2 linked regions of the Streptosporangium becharense genome follow. The protein of the gene in region 2 interacts with the protein of the main gene of each other region in a pairwise test. Links are inferred from orthologs where the notes say so. Each region holds a gene or a part of one and is shown on either strand. Other genes may lie near its edges. The genes, in order: eno and rpe.

Region 1 (7,073 bases), 3.0 Mb from region 2 along the record:
ATCCTTCGGTAGGTTCGAGGCTTGTGAAACCTTTCACAAGCATACGTCCGAGCCTCCGCTCACACCAGGGGGCGAACCAGCAAATCGCTCGGAACTTCCGCTACCAGCTAGAAACACCTTCGTTTACTGCGAGAATTCCTGCCGATCTTCTCTTTGTGATCGAGTTCACAAGCTCCGAAGCGCGTTTGCCCTGCTGAAGAGGGTGTCGAGCATCTCGGCCGTCACCCGACCGGTGAAGGTGTTCTGCTGGCTGGGGTGGTAACAACCGAGCAGATGCACTCTCCGCCCGTCCTGCCAGGTCAGCGGCACTTCGACGCCGTGTCCGAAGGCCGGGCGGGGCCGCGGCGGCGCACACCCGGCCTCCTGCAACGCCGGCCAGAGCGCCTGCCAGGCGAAGCCGCCCAGCGCGACCACCACGCGCAGGCTCCCCGCGACGAGCGCGATCTCCCGGGACAGCCACGGGGAGCAGGCGGCCCGCTCCGCGGGGTCGGGCTTGTTGGCGGGCGGGGCACACCTGACGGCGGCCACCATCCGCGCGCCGATGAGACGCTGGCCGTCGTCGGCCCGGACGCTGGTCTCCCGCGCGGCCAGGCCCGTGCGGTACAGGGAGGCGAACAGCCAGTCGCCGCTCCTGTCCCCGGTGAAGATGCGACCGGTCCGGTTGCCGCCGTGCGCCGCCGGAGCCAGGCCCACGATGAGGACCTCCGGCTCCTCCTCGCCCCATCCGGGGATGGGCCGCCCCCAGTAGGTCTCCGTGGCGAACGCCCGCCGCTTGACCGTCGCGACCTCCTCCCGCCACTCCACCAGCCGTGGACAGGCCCGGCAGACCGACTGCGCGGCGGTGAGCTCGGCGAGCGAGCGGCTCGCCTCCGCCAGCTCCCGCACCCCGGCGGGATCACGGGCGACGGGCGTGCCGGATGAGGCCGGGTCCCCGGGCCATCCGGATCCGGGTGGGACGCAGGTCATCGACTACCTCCAGCGTGGGGGCCCGGGTCCGGGCCGGGGAGGGAAAGCGGCACGATACCGTACGGCGACGCGGCGGGGTCCCGACGCCGGAGGGGCAGGGCGGGCGTCCGGCTCCGGGCGGCGGCGGGGACGTCCGCGAGTTGACCGTGCTGTCCGGCGCGTCCGGCTCCGGGCGGCACATCCGGCGCGTCCGGCTCCGGGCGGCACATCCGGCGCGTCCGGCTCCGGGCGGCACGTCCGGCACGTCCGGCATGTCGGACTCCGGACCGCGGCGGGGACGTCCGGCCCGGCTCCGGGCGGCGGCGGGGCCCGGTCGCCGCCGGAAAAGCCGCAGGCGGCGCCCGCCGGATGCGGACGCCGCCTGTCCTTCAGCTGTGACGACCCCGGGCGCCGGACGCCCGGGGCGGGATCCCGGTTCCTAGGCCGCCGTCTCGGTGTCGGCCGGGGCCGGCGCCGGAGCGGGCGCCGGGGTCTTGCAGGTCACCTCGGCCTTGACGGCTCCGGTGGTGGAGCCGTCGTACAGCTCGATCGCCCGCGAGGCGTTCCCGGACGCCGAGGCGGTCCAGGAGTCGCTCACGATCTGGCGCTGCGGGCCGTGGCCGGTGAAGTAGACGCTCTCCCAGCTGCCCGGGACACCGTCACGGATCCAGCGGTACTTCACCCGGGTGTCGCCGTGCGAGACGCCGATCGTGCCGGTGAAGGTCCGCGTGACCGGGCAGGTGCCCTCGTAGGCGGAGGGGGCGTCGACCGAGGCCGAGACCTTCGGCGTGGTGTCCTTGCACCAGATCTTGAAGTAGGCCCGGTTGGAGGAGTTCTCGACGGGGTCGACGATCTGCAGGGCGGCCCAGCCCCGGAAGTCGTCGCGGGGCTTGAACACGTGGACGACCTTGCGCGAGCCGTTGACGCGGACGGCGTCGCTGTCGACGACGTGGCCGTTGACGACCCACTGGTAGCGCACCCAGCGGGAGCTGGAGGCGGTGATGCGGCCGATCAGCGCAGCCTCGCAGTTGCCCTCGTCGACCCAGACCGTGGCGCCGATGCCGGGCTGGACGACCTCGTGCCCGCCGTCGTTCCCGCCGTCGTGCCCGCCGCCGTCGCAGGAGACCGCGAAGCGGCCCTTGCCGGAGGTGGCGCCGCGCGGGGCCAGGACCTGGACGGCCTGCCAACCCTTGACGTCACCCTTGAAGGTGCCCTTGTCCTTGACGGTGAAGCTCTTGACACCCTTGCCGCGGAAGGTGAAGGTCTTGACCTTGCCCTTCGACCCGTCCCCGTACAGCCAGCGGTAGGCGACCGTGGTCTTGCCCGCGACGGCCTTCACCTTGATCTTCGAGGAGAAGGTCACATTGACGGGGCAGTCACCCTTGTACTTCGAGGGGGACGCCTTGGGGGTGCCGACCGACACCGCGGGCTTCGGCTTGGCGGCGGAGGCCGCCGACCCGGTCGCCGCGGCCGCGGGCGTGGCCAGTAGCCCCGTCGCCATCGTGGCCAGCATGGCCGCGCCGGCTCCCGCCGCGGCTAGCTTTCTCGCTAGTCCGGATTTCATGAGGGGTTGCTCCGTTCGAGTGGGAGACATAAGAGCGCCCCAGGAGACGGTTGCCGCCCCGACCTCAGCCGTGCCGGGCTACGGCAAAGCCTCACTAAAGCGCCTTTACCTAACCATAGAACGCAAGCGCCGCTCAATACCGCTTAATCGGGCGATTGTCCAGATTCAGTTAACGCTTCGCGACGGACCAGGCGATACCGTCGAGAATGTCACGCTCGCTGGCGACCACCTCTCCAAATCCGTAACGCGTCATGACACGGTCCAGAATGAGAGCCCCCGCCCCGATGACGTCGGCCCTGCCGGGATGCATGACGGGAATCGCGGTTCGCTGCCCGACGGTCATTCCCAGCAGACGCTCGGTGACATCGTGCACGTCATGCGCCGCGATTCGCGCGTGGTGGATTTTCTTCGGGTCGTATTCCGGCAGGTTGAGCGCCATTCCCACCACGGTCGTGACGGAGCCGGCGAGTCCGACCAGGGTCAACGCCCGCTCCACCGGAACTTCGGCGGCGACGCGGTCCAGCGCGTCGTCGATGTCGGCGATCACCGCCTCGACCGCCTCGGCCGCCGGCGGGTCACCCGCGTCACGCAGGTGCCGCTCGGTCAGCCGGACGCACCCGATGTCGACCGACAGCGCGGCCTCGACATGCGTCGAGCCGAGCACGAACTCGGTCGAGCCGCCACCGATGTCGACCACCAGGTACGGCGGGCGGGTGCCGTCGGGGGTGGGGAGGCCGGTCTCGAACGAGAACCGGACCAGATCGTGGGTGGCGCCGACGAACGACAGCTCGGCCTCCTCGGCACCCGTGATCACCTCGGGCTCCACCCCGAAGATCTCGCGGACGCCGTCCGTGAACTCCTGCCGGTTGGCGGCGTCGCGTGTCGCGCTGGTGGCCACCACACGGACCGCGCCGGCGCCGTGGCGGTCGATGAGCTCGGCGTAGCCGCGCATCGCGGCGAACGTCCGCTCCAGCGCCTCGGGAGCCAGCCTGCCGGTCTTGTCGACCCCCTGCCCCAGGCGGACGATCTCCATCCGCCGCTCGACGTCGGTCAGCCTGTCGTGGCCGATGTCGGCGATGAGCAGGCGGACGGAATTGGTGCCACAGTCGATCGCGGCGACACGGGTCACGTGGTCTCCTTCGAGGGTTCGGCGCTCGTGGTCTGGGTGGGGTCGTCCGGCTCCCCGGCCCGGCAGCAGGGGCCCGTGGCCCACCACTCGCCGATCGCGTCGAGCGCCTCGCGGCCGAAGGGGTTGACGCCGGGCACCGCGAGCTCGTGACCGACCAGGGCGTGCAGGCACTTGACCCGGGTGGGCATGCCGCCCGCGCTCTGCATGTCACGCGGCAGCGGCTCCAGGCCCTCCTCCGCGGCGGCCTTGTCGCGGCGCGCGACGTAGTCGTCGTGGGCGGCCCGGTACGCCTCGGCCAGCTCCGGATCGTCGGCGAGCCTGGCCTGCATGTCGCGCATCATCCCCGACGTCTCCAGCCTGCCGATGGCCGATGCGGCCTTCGGGCAGGTCAGGTAGAAGGTCGTGGGGAAGGGTGACCCGTCGGACAGCCGCGGAGAGGTCTCCACGACGTCAGGCAGCCCGCACGGGCAGCGGTGCGCCACCGCGCGCAGTCCTCGCGGCGTCCGGCCGAGCTGCCGCCCCACCGCCGCCACGTCGCGATCATCCACCATTCGTGACACCCCCTGAAAGACGACATCCAGGGTATCGGCGTCACCCGGCGGCCTTGGCCGCCTTCTGCCCCGTACCGCTGTCGGCGGCCCTGACCGAGTCCCACAGCGTCGCGTACCACGGCGGTCTGACCGCGGCCTTCTTCGGGGCACCCGCGGTGCCCTTGCCCGGCGCGGGCGGCCTGCCCATGACGACGTAGCACTTCTGGCCGGGATCGCAGTAGAACAACCGCTCCCGGGCCTGGCGCTTGATGTAGCCGGGATCCTGGAGCTGCTTGTGGCGGTCGTCCAGGACCTTGATCGCCGCCTGTTCCCTGGCCTTCTCCTGCTCCAGCTGCGCGATCTGGCGGCGCTGGGCGATGTACTCCCGGATCGGATAGGCCAGGCTCATCGCGATCGCGCACACCACGACCGCGAGGACCGCGGCCCGTCCCGTCAGCTGCGGCCGTTTCGCCACGCACCCTCCCCGTCCACGTTCCGGCGGTGCCGTCTCCCGTGCCCGCTACGGCGGCCCCGACACCGGAGGACGGCGGATCGTCCGCGGACTCCGGCGGCACCCGACCGCGTTCGCCCGCGACGCGGCTTACGCCCGGAATCGGACGCAAGCCGCGAGACGAAACTACCGCCGCGAGCGTGGGAAGAGCGCGCGACCCGCGTGACGGGCCGGACGACGACCCGTGTGACGGGCCGTGTGGCGGTCCGTGTGGCGGTCCGTGTGACGGGTCACGTGACGACCCGGCCGACGGGCCACGTGACGACCCGGGTGACCCTCTAGCGCCGGAAGCGCGGGAAGGCGGCGCGTCCCGCGTAACGGGCCGCGTCGTCGAGCTCCTCCTCGATGCGGAGCAGTTGGTTGTACTTGGCCACGCGGTCGGAGCGGGCCGGAGCACCGGTCTTGATCTGGCCGCAGTTGGTGGCCACCGCGAGGTCGGCGATCGTGGTGTCCTCGGTCTCGCCGGAACGGTGGCTCATCATGCAGCGGTAGCCGCTGCGGTGCGCCAGGTCGACGGCGTCGAGGGTCTCGGTGAGGGTGCCGATCTGGTTGACCTTGACCAGCAACGCGTTGGCGGTGCCCTCGGCGATGCCGCGGCCCAGCCGCGCGGGGTTGGTCACGAACAGGTCGTCGCCGACGAGCTGGACCTTGTCGCCGAGGGCCGTGGTGATGGCCTTCCAGCCCTCCCAGTCCTCCTCGTTCAGCGGGTCCTCGATGGAGACGAGCGGGTAGTTCGCGACCAGGTCCTCGTAGAAGGCGATCAGCTCGGTGGCGGACAGGCCCTTGCCGTCGATGGTGTAGACGCCGTCGGAGTGGAACTCCGAGGCGGCCACGTCGAGCGCCAGGGCGACGTCGTCGCCGGGCACGTAACCGGCCTTCTCGATCGCGACCAGGATGAGGTCCAGCGCGTCGCGGTTGGACGGCAGGTTCGGCGCGAAGCCGCCCTCGTCGCCGAGACCCGTGGCGTAGCCCTTCTCCTTCAGCACCGACTTCAGGGCGTGGTAGACCTCGGTGCCCATCCGCACGGCCTCGCGGAACGACTCCGCCCCGATCGGGGCGATCATGAACTCCTGGATGTCGACGTTGGTGTCGGCGTGCGCGCCACCGTTCAGGATGTTCATCATCGGCACCGGGAGCACGTGCGCGTTGGGCCCGCCGACGTAGCGGAACAGCGGCAGCTCCGCGCTCTGCGCGGCGGCCCTGGCCACGGCCAGCGAGACGCCCAGGATGGCGTTGGCGCCCAGGCGCTCCTTGTTGGGCGTGCCGTCCAGGTCGATCATGACCTGGTCGATGCTGCGCTGCTCGGCGGCGTCGAACCCGATGATCTCCTCGGCGATCTCGTCGGTGACCCCGAGGACGGCCTTCTCCACGCCCTTGCCGCCGTAACGTCCGTCACCGTCGCGCAGCTCGACGGCCTCGAACTGGCCGGTGGACGCGCCGCTGGGAACCGCGGCGCGGCCCTGGCTGCCGTCGTCCAGGAGGATCTCGACCTCGACGGTCGGGTTGCCCCGGGAGTCAAGGATCTCGCGGGCGGTGACACCCTCGATGGAAGCCACGAAGCGCTCCTAAGGTCGCAGGACGGTATGCCTCAGCAGCCTATCGAGACCTACTTACCGGTACTGCGAGGGGCACCTCCCGCGGCGGCCGGCCGGGCCGGTGACCGGGCCACCGGCCCGCCGGGCGGCGTCGGCCCGCCAAACGGCCGTCAGCTCACCGGACGGCTGTCAGGCCCACCGGGCGGCCATCGTCGGCCCACGACCGTCAGGCCGTCAGGCCCGCCGGGCGGCCGTCGTCGGGCCGTCGGAAGACCGTCAGGCATCCCGGACGCGGTCGCGGTAGGCGCGGGCGACGGCGCGCAGCTCGGCCTCCGGGTCGAGGCCGGCTTCGTGCGCCTGGCGGACGAGCTCGAAGAGCCGGGCGCCGAGACCGTCGGCGGGGATGCCCTCGGGCAGGCCGGTGGACGCCCCGGCACGCTCGGCGCGGCGCAGGAGCTGGGCGGCGAGGGACAGCGCGGGCTGCCCCATCGGGACGCCGTCGACGGCGGAACCCGGGTCGCCGCCGTTCTTGGCGGCGCGCTCGGCCGCCTTGATGGTCTCCCAGTTGGCGCTGACCTCGCCCGCGTCCTCGACCTCGGTGTCGGCGAAGACGTGCGGGTGGCGGCGGACGAGCTTGGCGACGATCCCGTCCGCCACGTCGTCGACGTCGAACCCGTCGGGCCGGTCGCGGGCGACCCGCGCGTGGAAGGCGACCTGCAGCAACAGGTCGCCCAGTTCCTCGCGGAGCGCCGCGTGGTCGCCCTCCTCGATGGTCTCCAGCACCTCGTACGCCTCTTCGATGAGGTACGGGGCCAGCGACTCGTGGGTCTGCCGGGCGTCCCACGGGCAGTTGACCCGC
Region 2 (7,039 bases):
GCTGCCCTGGCTGGTGCTGTCGATCATCTTCACCGCCAACTACACCCGTATGACGCGTTCGACGATGGTGGAGCAGCTCGGTGAGGACTACGTCCGCACCGCGCGGGCCAAGGGCATGTCGGGCCGCTCGGTCGTGCTGAGGTTCGCCATGCGCGGCACCCTGACACCGATCATCACCATCCTGGGCGTGGACCTCGGCACCCTGATCGGCGGGGCGATCATCACCGAGACGACCTTCGGCCTGCAGGGCCTCGGGCAGCTCTCGATCAGGGCCGTCACCAACTCCGACCTGCCCATGCTGATGGCGACGGTGCTCGTCGCGGCCGGGGCGATCGTCATCTTCAACATCATCGTCGACATCCTGTACGCCGTCATCGACCCCCGCGTGCGGCTGGGCTAGGAGCTTGAAGAAAGTGTCAACTCCGTTCCTCTCGGTCCGTGACCTGACCGTCGACTTCCACACCGAGGACGGCGTCGTCCACGCGGTGAACGGGCTCTCCTTCGACGTGGAGAAGGGCACCACGCTGGGGATCGTGGGCGAGTCCGGGTCGGGCAAGTCGGTGACCAACCTGACCGTGCTGGGCCTGCACAACCCGGAGACCACCAAGATCAGCGGTGAGATCCTGCTGGACGGCCAGCAGCTGATCGGTGCCCCCCGCTCCACCATGGAGAAACTGCGCGGCAACAAGGTCGCGATGATCTTCCAGGACCCGCTGACGGCGCTCTCGCCGTACCACACCATCGGCCGGCAGATCGGCGAGGTCTACCGCAAGCACACCGGCGCCAGCCGGGAGAAGGCCAGGCAGCGCGCGATCGAGATGCTGACGCGGGTCGGCATCCCCCAGCCGAAGCTGCGGGTGGACGACTACCCGCACCAGTTCTCCGGCGGCATGCGGCAGCGCGCGATGATCGCGATGGCCCTGGTGTGCGACCCCGACCTGCTGATCGCCGACGAGCCGACCACCGCCCTGGACGTGACCGTGCAGGCCCAGATCCTGGACCTGCTCAAGGATCTCCAGGACCAGACCGGCACCTCGATCATCCTGATCACCCACGACCTCGGCGTGGTCGCCAACACCGCGCACAACGTACTGGTGATGTACGCCGGGCGGGCGGTGGAGCGCGGCACGGTCAGGGAGGTGCTGCATGAGCCCCGCCACCCCTACACCTGGGGACTGCTGGCCTCGATGCCCAGCCTGGGCTCCTCGGTGGACGTGCCGCTCCAGCCGGTCCGCGGCACCCCGCCGAGCCTGATCAACATCCCGGCCGGCTGCCCGTTCCACCCCCGCTGCGACTACATGCAGCTGGCCGGTCCGGAGATCTGCCGGACCGAGCGGCCCGAACTGTCCCCGCACCGCGGCCACGGCGACGCGTGCTACCTGACCCTCGCCCAGAAGAGGGAGATCCACAAGTGAGCGAGACAACCGGCGAGGCCCGCGGCGAGGCGCTGCTGGAGCTGTCCGGGCTGGAGAAGCACTTCCCCGTCATGGGCGGCTTCGTCATCAAGCGGCAGGTCGGCCGGGTTCACGCGGTCGACGGCGTCGACCTGACGGTGCACGCCGGTGAGACGCTGGGCCTGGTCGGCGAGTCGGGCTGCGGCAAGTCCACCACCGGCCGGCTGGCCGCCCGGCTGCTGGAGCCCAGCGGCGGCAGCATCCGCTACCGGGGGCAGGAGATCGGCCACGCCGGCCGCAGGGAGCTCAAGCCCATCCGGGCCGAGATCCAGATGATCTTCCAGGACCCGTACTCCTCGCTCAACCCCCGCCACACCGTGGGCAGCATCATCAGTGGCCCCATGGAGATCAACGGCATCAACCCGCCGGGCGGCCGGGACAAGCGGGTCCGGGAACTCCTGGAGATCGTCGGCCTCAACCCCGAGCACTACAACCGGTTCCCGCACGAGTTCTCCGGCGGCCAGCGGCAACGCATCGGGGTGGCGCGCGCGCTCTCCCTCAACCCGAAGCTGATCATCGCCGACGAGCCGGTCTCCGCCCTGGACGTCTCCATCCAGGCGCAGGTCATCAACCTGCTGCAGGACCTCCAGCGGGACCTGGGCATCGCGTTCCTGTTCATCGCGCACGACCTGGCGGTGGTCAGGCACTTCTCGCAGCGGGTCGCGGTCATGTACCTCGGCAAGATCGTCGAGATCGCCGACCGGACCTCCCTGTACGAGCGTCCCCGCCACCCGTACACGCACGCGCTGCTGTCGGCGGTGCCGGAGGTGCTGGAGGACGAGCGGCCGCGCGAGCGCATCCGCCTGGCCGGGGACGTCCCCTCCCCCGTCAACCCGCCGTCCGGCTGCCGCTTCCGTACCCGCTGCTGGAAGGCGCAGGAGAAGTGCGCGCAGGAGGAGCCGCCCCTGGTGTGGCTGGAGGGCAACGCCGAGGGGCACCTGACCGCCTGCCACTTCCCCGAGGAGCCCACCGTGCACGGCCATGACGTGGTGCTGGACCCGGCTCTGCGAGCCGATCCGTCGCACCCGCAGACGGATGCGGTGTCCGAGACGGGGCCTCTCAAGGGGTCCGTCAAGAAGCCTCTCGGATAGGCGCTCCGGCCCGCCGGGCGTGCCGTCCCCGGACGTCGCCGGCGGCGGGGCGTGATCGACGGCGAAGACCTCCGACGCGGTGAAGGTGCCCGAGGCTCCACACCGCACGGAGGTCTTCGCGTTTCACCGTGACGCCCGCCCTGGAACTCAGGGGACACCCGCCGTGGGACTCACCGTGACGCCCGCCCTGGGACGCCCGCCCGGGCCGTCAGCCGCCGGCCAGCGCGCGCAGGGCGTCGACCGCACCGGCCGGGTCGTCCGTGCCGTAGACGGCGTTGCCGGCCACGAAGACGTCCGCGCCGGCCTCGGCGCACCGCTCGATCGTCCCGACGGCGATGCCGCCGTCCACCTGGAGCCACACCTGGCCGCCGTGCCTGCCGATGAGCTCACGAGCCCGGCGGATCTTGGGCAGCACGAGGTCGAGGAACTTCTGCCCGCCGAAACCGGGGTCGACGGTCATCAGCAGGAGCATGTCGACCTCGCCGAGCAGGTCCTCGTACGGCTCGACGGGGGTGGCCGGGTTCAGCGCGAGCCCCGCCCTGGCGCCGGCGCCGCGGATCTGCCGCAGCGTGCGCACCGCGGCCTTGGCCGCCTCGGCGTGGATGGTCACGCTGCCCGCCCCCGCCTCGGCGTAGGCCGGGGCCCACCGGTCGGGATCCTCGATCATGAGGTGGCAGTCGAGCGGCGTCGAGGTCGCTTTGAGCAGGGACTCGACGACCGGCAGGCCGAGGGTCAGGTTGGGCACGAAGTGGTTGTCCATGACGTCCACGTGCAGCCAGTCGGCGTTGGGCACCGCCGCCGCCGCCTCCGCGAGACGGGCGAAGTCGGCGGACAGGATGCTGGGCGAGATCTGTACGGCCATGATTGGCAGATTCTACGAGGCGCGCCGGCACCTCCGGTCACCGGTGGGTCCGCCGGGGGCGCCGCCGCGTTCACCGGGGGCGGTGCGCTCACCGGGACGCCCCGGACCGGATGGCCGGGGCGTCCCGGTGAGCGCTCAGCGGCGGCGCAGCAGCGCCAGGAACATGGCGTCGGTGCCGTGGCGGTGCGGCCAGAACTGCGCGTACGGCCCGTCGCCCAGGCCCTCGACCTCGGGGAGATAGGCGCGGGCGTCCAGCGTCTCGACGTCGTCCCGGCGGCGCAGCAGGTCTCCGACCACGGTGACGGTCTCGGCCAGGTGCGGCGAGCAGGTCACGTACGCCACGACGCCGCCGGGCCGGACGGAGTCGACGGCGGAGCCCAGCAGGTCGCGCTGGAGCCGGCCCAGCTCCGCCAGGCTCCTCGGGTCGCGGCGCCAGCGCGCCTCGGGACGGCGGCGCAGCGCTCCCAGCCCGGTGCAGGGGGCATCCAGCATGACGCGGTCGAACGCCCCGGGCCGCCAGGCGGGCACGGTGCCGTCGGCGGTGATCACCGCCGCCTGGCGGGTGGTCCGCCACACCAGCCGGGCCCGGTGATACTGCACCTCGGCGGCGACCAGGTGCGCGCCGCCGCCGAAGGCGGCCGGACCGGCCGCCCCGGGAGCGGAGCCCGGCCGCGCGGACGCGCCGGAGGCCGCCGGGACGCCCGCGGGGTCCCCGTGGATCGCGATGGCGTCGAGCAGGCCGGCCTTGCCGCCCGGACCGGCGCACATGTCGAGCCAGCGGGAGTCGCGGCCCGGGACCGGGACGCGCGTCAGAGCCAGGGCCACGAGCTGGCTGGCCTCGTCCTGGACGGCGGCCCGCGACTCGGCCACGGCGAGGACCGCCGCGGGGTCGCCCTCGGCGAGATAGGCCCCGTAGGGGGAGTACGCGGCCGGTTCGGCACCGGAGGCCACGAGCTCCTCGACCGTCGACCGGCCGGGACGGGCGACCAGGGCCACCCGGGGACGCTCGTTGTCGGCCGCGAGCAGCGCGGCGGTCTCGTCCGCGTCGCCGCCCACGGCGTCGCGCAGCGCGTCGACGATCCACCGGGGGTGGCTGTGGGCCACGGCCAGATGGCCGACCGGGTCGGCGGCCGGGTCGGGGGCGACGATCGCCAGCCACTGCTCCAGGGACCGGGTGGAGACCTTGCGCAGCACGGCGTTGGCGTACTTCGACGCCCCGGCGCCCACCCGCAGCCGCACCAGGTCGACCGTCGTGCCGACGGCGGCGTGCGGGGGGATCCGGGTCTTGAGGAGCTGGTGCACACCCAGGCGGATGGCGTCGAGCAGCGGCGGATCGATGTCCTCCGGTGCCCGGTCGCTGCATGCGGCGACGACCTCGTCGTAGGTGCCGAGACCGCGCAGGGTGCCGTAGGCCAGCTCGGTGGCCAGGCCCGCGTCGCGCCCGGACAGGCGGCGTTCACGCAGCAGCGTGGGCATCAGCAGGTTGGCGTAGGCGTCACGCTCGTCGACGGCGCGCAGCAGGTCGTAGGCGGCGTTGCGCGCCTCGTCACGGACCGGCCTGGCCGGACGCGTACCCCGGCCGCCCGGCCGCCCGGCGCCTCCGCCCTGCGGACGTGGAGCGCCGCCGCGTCGCCCGGAGCCCTGACCCCCGCGACCACCGGAACCCTGCCCTCCGAAGCCCTGCCCCCCGGAAGCCGCGCCTGCGGACCCCTTACCGCCGGCCCCCTGGCCGCCACGCCCGCCGGAGCCCTGACCGCCCCGGCCGCGTGCGCGGCCGCCTGAGCCGTGATCGCCGCCGCGCGCAGCGCCGCCGCCCTTACCCCCGCTGTTCATGATCTCTACGCCAGCCGATCCTCGTCGCCGGGCCGCACACCGCGGGCCCACTCCACCGCCTGCATCAGGCGCTTGCCCTGCGGCTGCACCTCGCCCAGCTCGACCGGGTGGGTGGCGGTGCCGACCAGGACGGAGTGCTTGGACGCCGCGATCCGGCCGGGGGCCAGGGCGGGGGCGTCCGGGACGGGACGCACCGGGCCGAGCTTGACCCGCGTGCCGCGGAACCCGGTCCACGCACCCGGGGCCGGGGTGCAGGCCCGGATGAGACGGTCGACCCGCATGGCGGGCGCCGCCCAGTCGACCCGGGCGTCGTCGACACCGATCTTGGGGGCGAGGCTCACGCCGTCCGCGGGCTGCGGCACGGCCTCCAGCTTGCCGTCCTCGATCCCGTCGAGGGTCGCCAGCAGCAGCTCCGCGCCGGACTCGGCGAGGCGGGCCAGCAGCTCGCCGCTGGTGTCGGCGGGCCGGACCTCCTCGGTGACCACACCGTAGACCGGGCCCGCGTCCAGCTCCCTGACGATCCGGAAGGTGGACGCGCCGGTGATCTCGTCGCCGTGCAGCACGGCGTGCTGCACGGGAGCCGCGCCGCGCCAGGCGGGCAGCAGCGAGAAGTGGAGGTTGACCCAGCCGTGCCGGGGGACGTCGAGGGCGGCCTGCGGCAGGAGCGCGCCGTAGGCGACCACCGGGCAGCAGTCGGGGCCGATCTCCCGCAGCCGCTCCAGGAAGGCGGGGTCACCGGCCTTCTGCGGCCGGAGCACCTCGACGCCCGCCTCCTCGGCGAGCTCGGCGACGGGGCTCGGGTGAACCCTCCGGCCCCTGCCCGACTGGGCGTCCGGCCGGGTGACGACGGCGACGACGTCATGACGGGGCGAGTCGAGCAGGGCCCGCAGCGACGGCAGGGCGGTGTCCGGGGTTCCGGCGAAGACCAGGCGCACGTTTCCTACAGAGCCTTCCCTTGGGTGGCGTGCGGGGAGAACTTGAACGTGGGGGCCGACAGCCCGCTCCACTCGGCCTCGCGGATCGCCTTCATCGCGATCTTGCGCTGCCGGGGGTCCATCCGGTCGATGAACAGCACACCGTCGAGGTGGTCGGTCTCGTGCTGGAAGCAGCGGGCCATCAGGTCGGTGCCCTCCAGGGTCACCGGCTCGCCGTGCATGTTGAAGCCGGTGGCCACGGCGCGCACCGCCCGCGGCGTGGGGAACGACAGGCCGGGGAAGGACAGGCAGCCCTCCTCGCCCTCCTCGTCCGCCTCGTCGGACAGGTCGAGGTTGGGGTTGATCAGATGCCCGAGCTGGTCGTCGACGTAGTAGGTGAAGACCCGCAGCCCGACCCCGATCTGCGGCGCGGCCAGCCCGGCTCCGGGGGCGTCCATCATCGTGTCGGTGAGGTCCTTGACGAGCCTGCGCAGCTCCTTGTCGAAGTCTTTCACCGGATCGGCGGGGGTGCGCAGCACCGGGTCGCCGAAGAGGCGGATGGGCTTGACGGCCAACGAGGATCTCCTCACGCTCACGGGGGGATTCACCAAGTCTAAGGGCCCTGCCCGCCTCCCTCGGGCGTGCCGGGACGAAAGCGGCCTAGCGGGAACGGGCCTTCATCGCGGCCTTGCGGGCCGACTTGGCCACCGCGGCGTTGGCGTGGTGCGCACCCAGCATGTCGAGGACGGTGATCGTGTCGGGGTGGTCGGCCAGGGCCATCTCCTCGACGACGCGGACCAGGTCCTCGCCGGGTTCGAGCGCGTCGAACTCGCATATCGCCTCGGAGACGTCGCCGCGCTCCAGCATGGCGGCGAGCGCGTCGAC

Evidence for each region.
Region 1: the proteins of rpe (region 2) and eno interact in binary tests that used the Escherichia coli proteins (3 or more experiments, as listed by UniProt). The link is inferred for Streptosporangium becharense from one-to-one orthologs.

What each region holds. Positions count from the first base shown.
Region 1 is NZ_JACHMP010000001.1:4,617,111-4,624,183, reverse strand. What follows is about bases 4,097-7,044. They hold eno (phosphopyruvate hydratase), read right to left. Parts: upstream 6,236-7,044; coding sequence 4,958-6,235; downstream 4,097-4,957. Other genes in these bases: F4562_RS20425 (nucleoside triphosphate pyrophosphohydrolase), read right to left, coding at 6,491-7,044; F4562_RS20435 (FtsB family cell division protein), read right to left, coding at 4,230-4,643; F4562_RS20440 (DUF501 domain-containing protein), read right to left, coding at 4,097-4,189. Also shown: F4562_RS20455 (uracil-DNA glycosylase), read right to left, coding at 166-966; F4562_RS20450 (hypothetical protein), read right to left, coding at 1,385-2,446; F4562_RS20445 (Ppx/GppA phosphatase family protein), read right to left, coding at 2,679-3,638; more of F4562_RS20440, read right to left, coding at 3,635-4,096; more of F4562_RS20425, read right to left, coding at 7,045-7,073. UniProt on the Escherichia coli protein: Catalyzes the reversible conversion of 2-phosphoglycerate (2-PG) into phosphoenolpyruvate (PEP). It is essential for the degradation of carbohydrates via glycolysis.
Region 2 is NZ_JACHMP010000001.1:1,625,763-1,632,801, forward strand. Bases 1,581-4,494 are described here. They hold rpe (ribulose-phosphate 3-epimerase), read right to left. Parts: upstream 3,408-4,494; coding sequence 2,754-3,407; downstream 1,581-2,753. Other genes in these bases: F4562_RS06945 (ABC transporter ATP-binding protein), read left to right, coding at 1,581-2,545; F4562_RS06955 (RsmB/NOP family class I SAM-dependent RNA methyltransferase), read right to left, coding at 3,543-4,494. Outside these bases: F4562_RS06935 (ABC transporter permease), read left to right, coding at 1-400; F4562_RS06940 (ABC transporter ATP-binding protein), read left to right, coding at 414-1,415; more of F4562_RS06945, read left to right, coding at 1,487-1,580; more of F4562_RS06955, read right to left, coding at 4,495-5,240; fmt (methionyl-tRNA formyltransferase), read right to left, coding at 5,246-6,175; def (peptide deformylase), read right to left, coding at 6,181-6,729; F4562_RS06970 (hypothetical protein), read right to left, coding at 6,815-7,039. UniProt on the Escherichia coli protein: Catalyzes the reversible epimerization of D-ribulose 5-phosphate to D-xylulose 5-phosphate.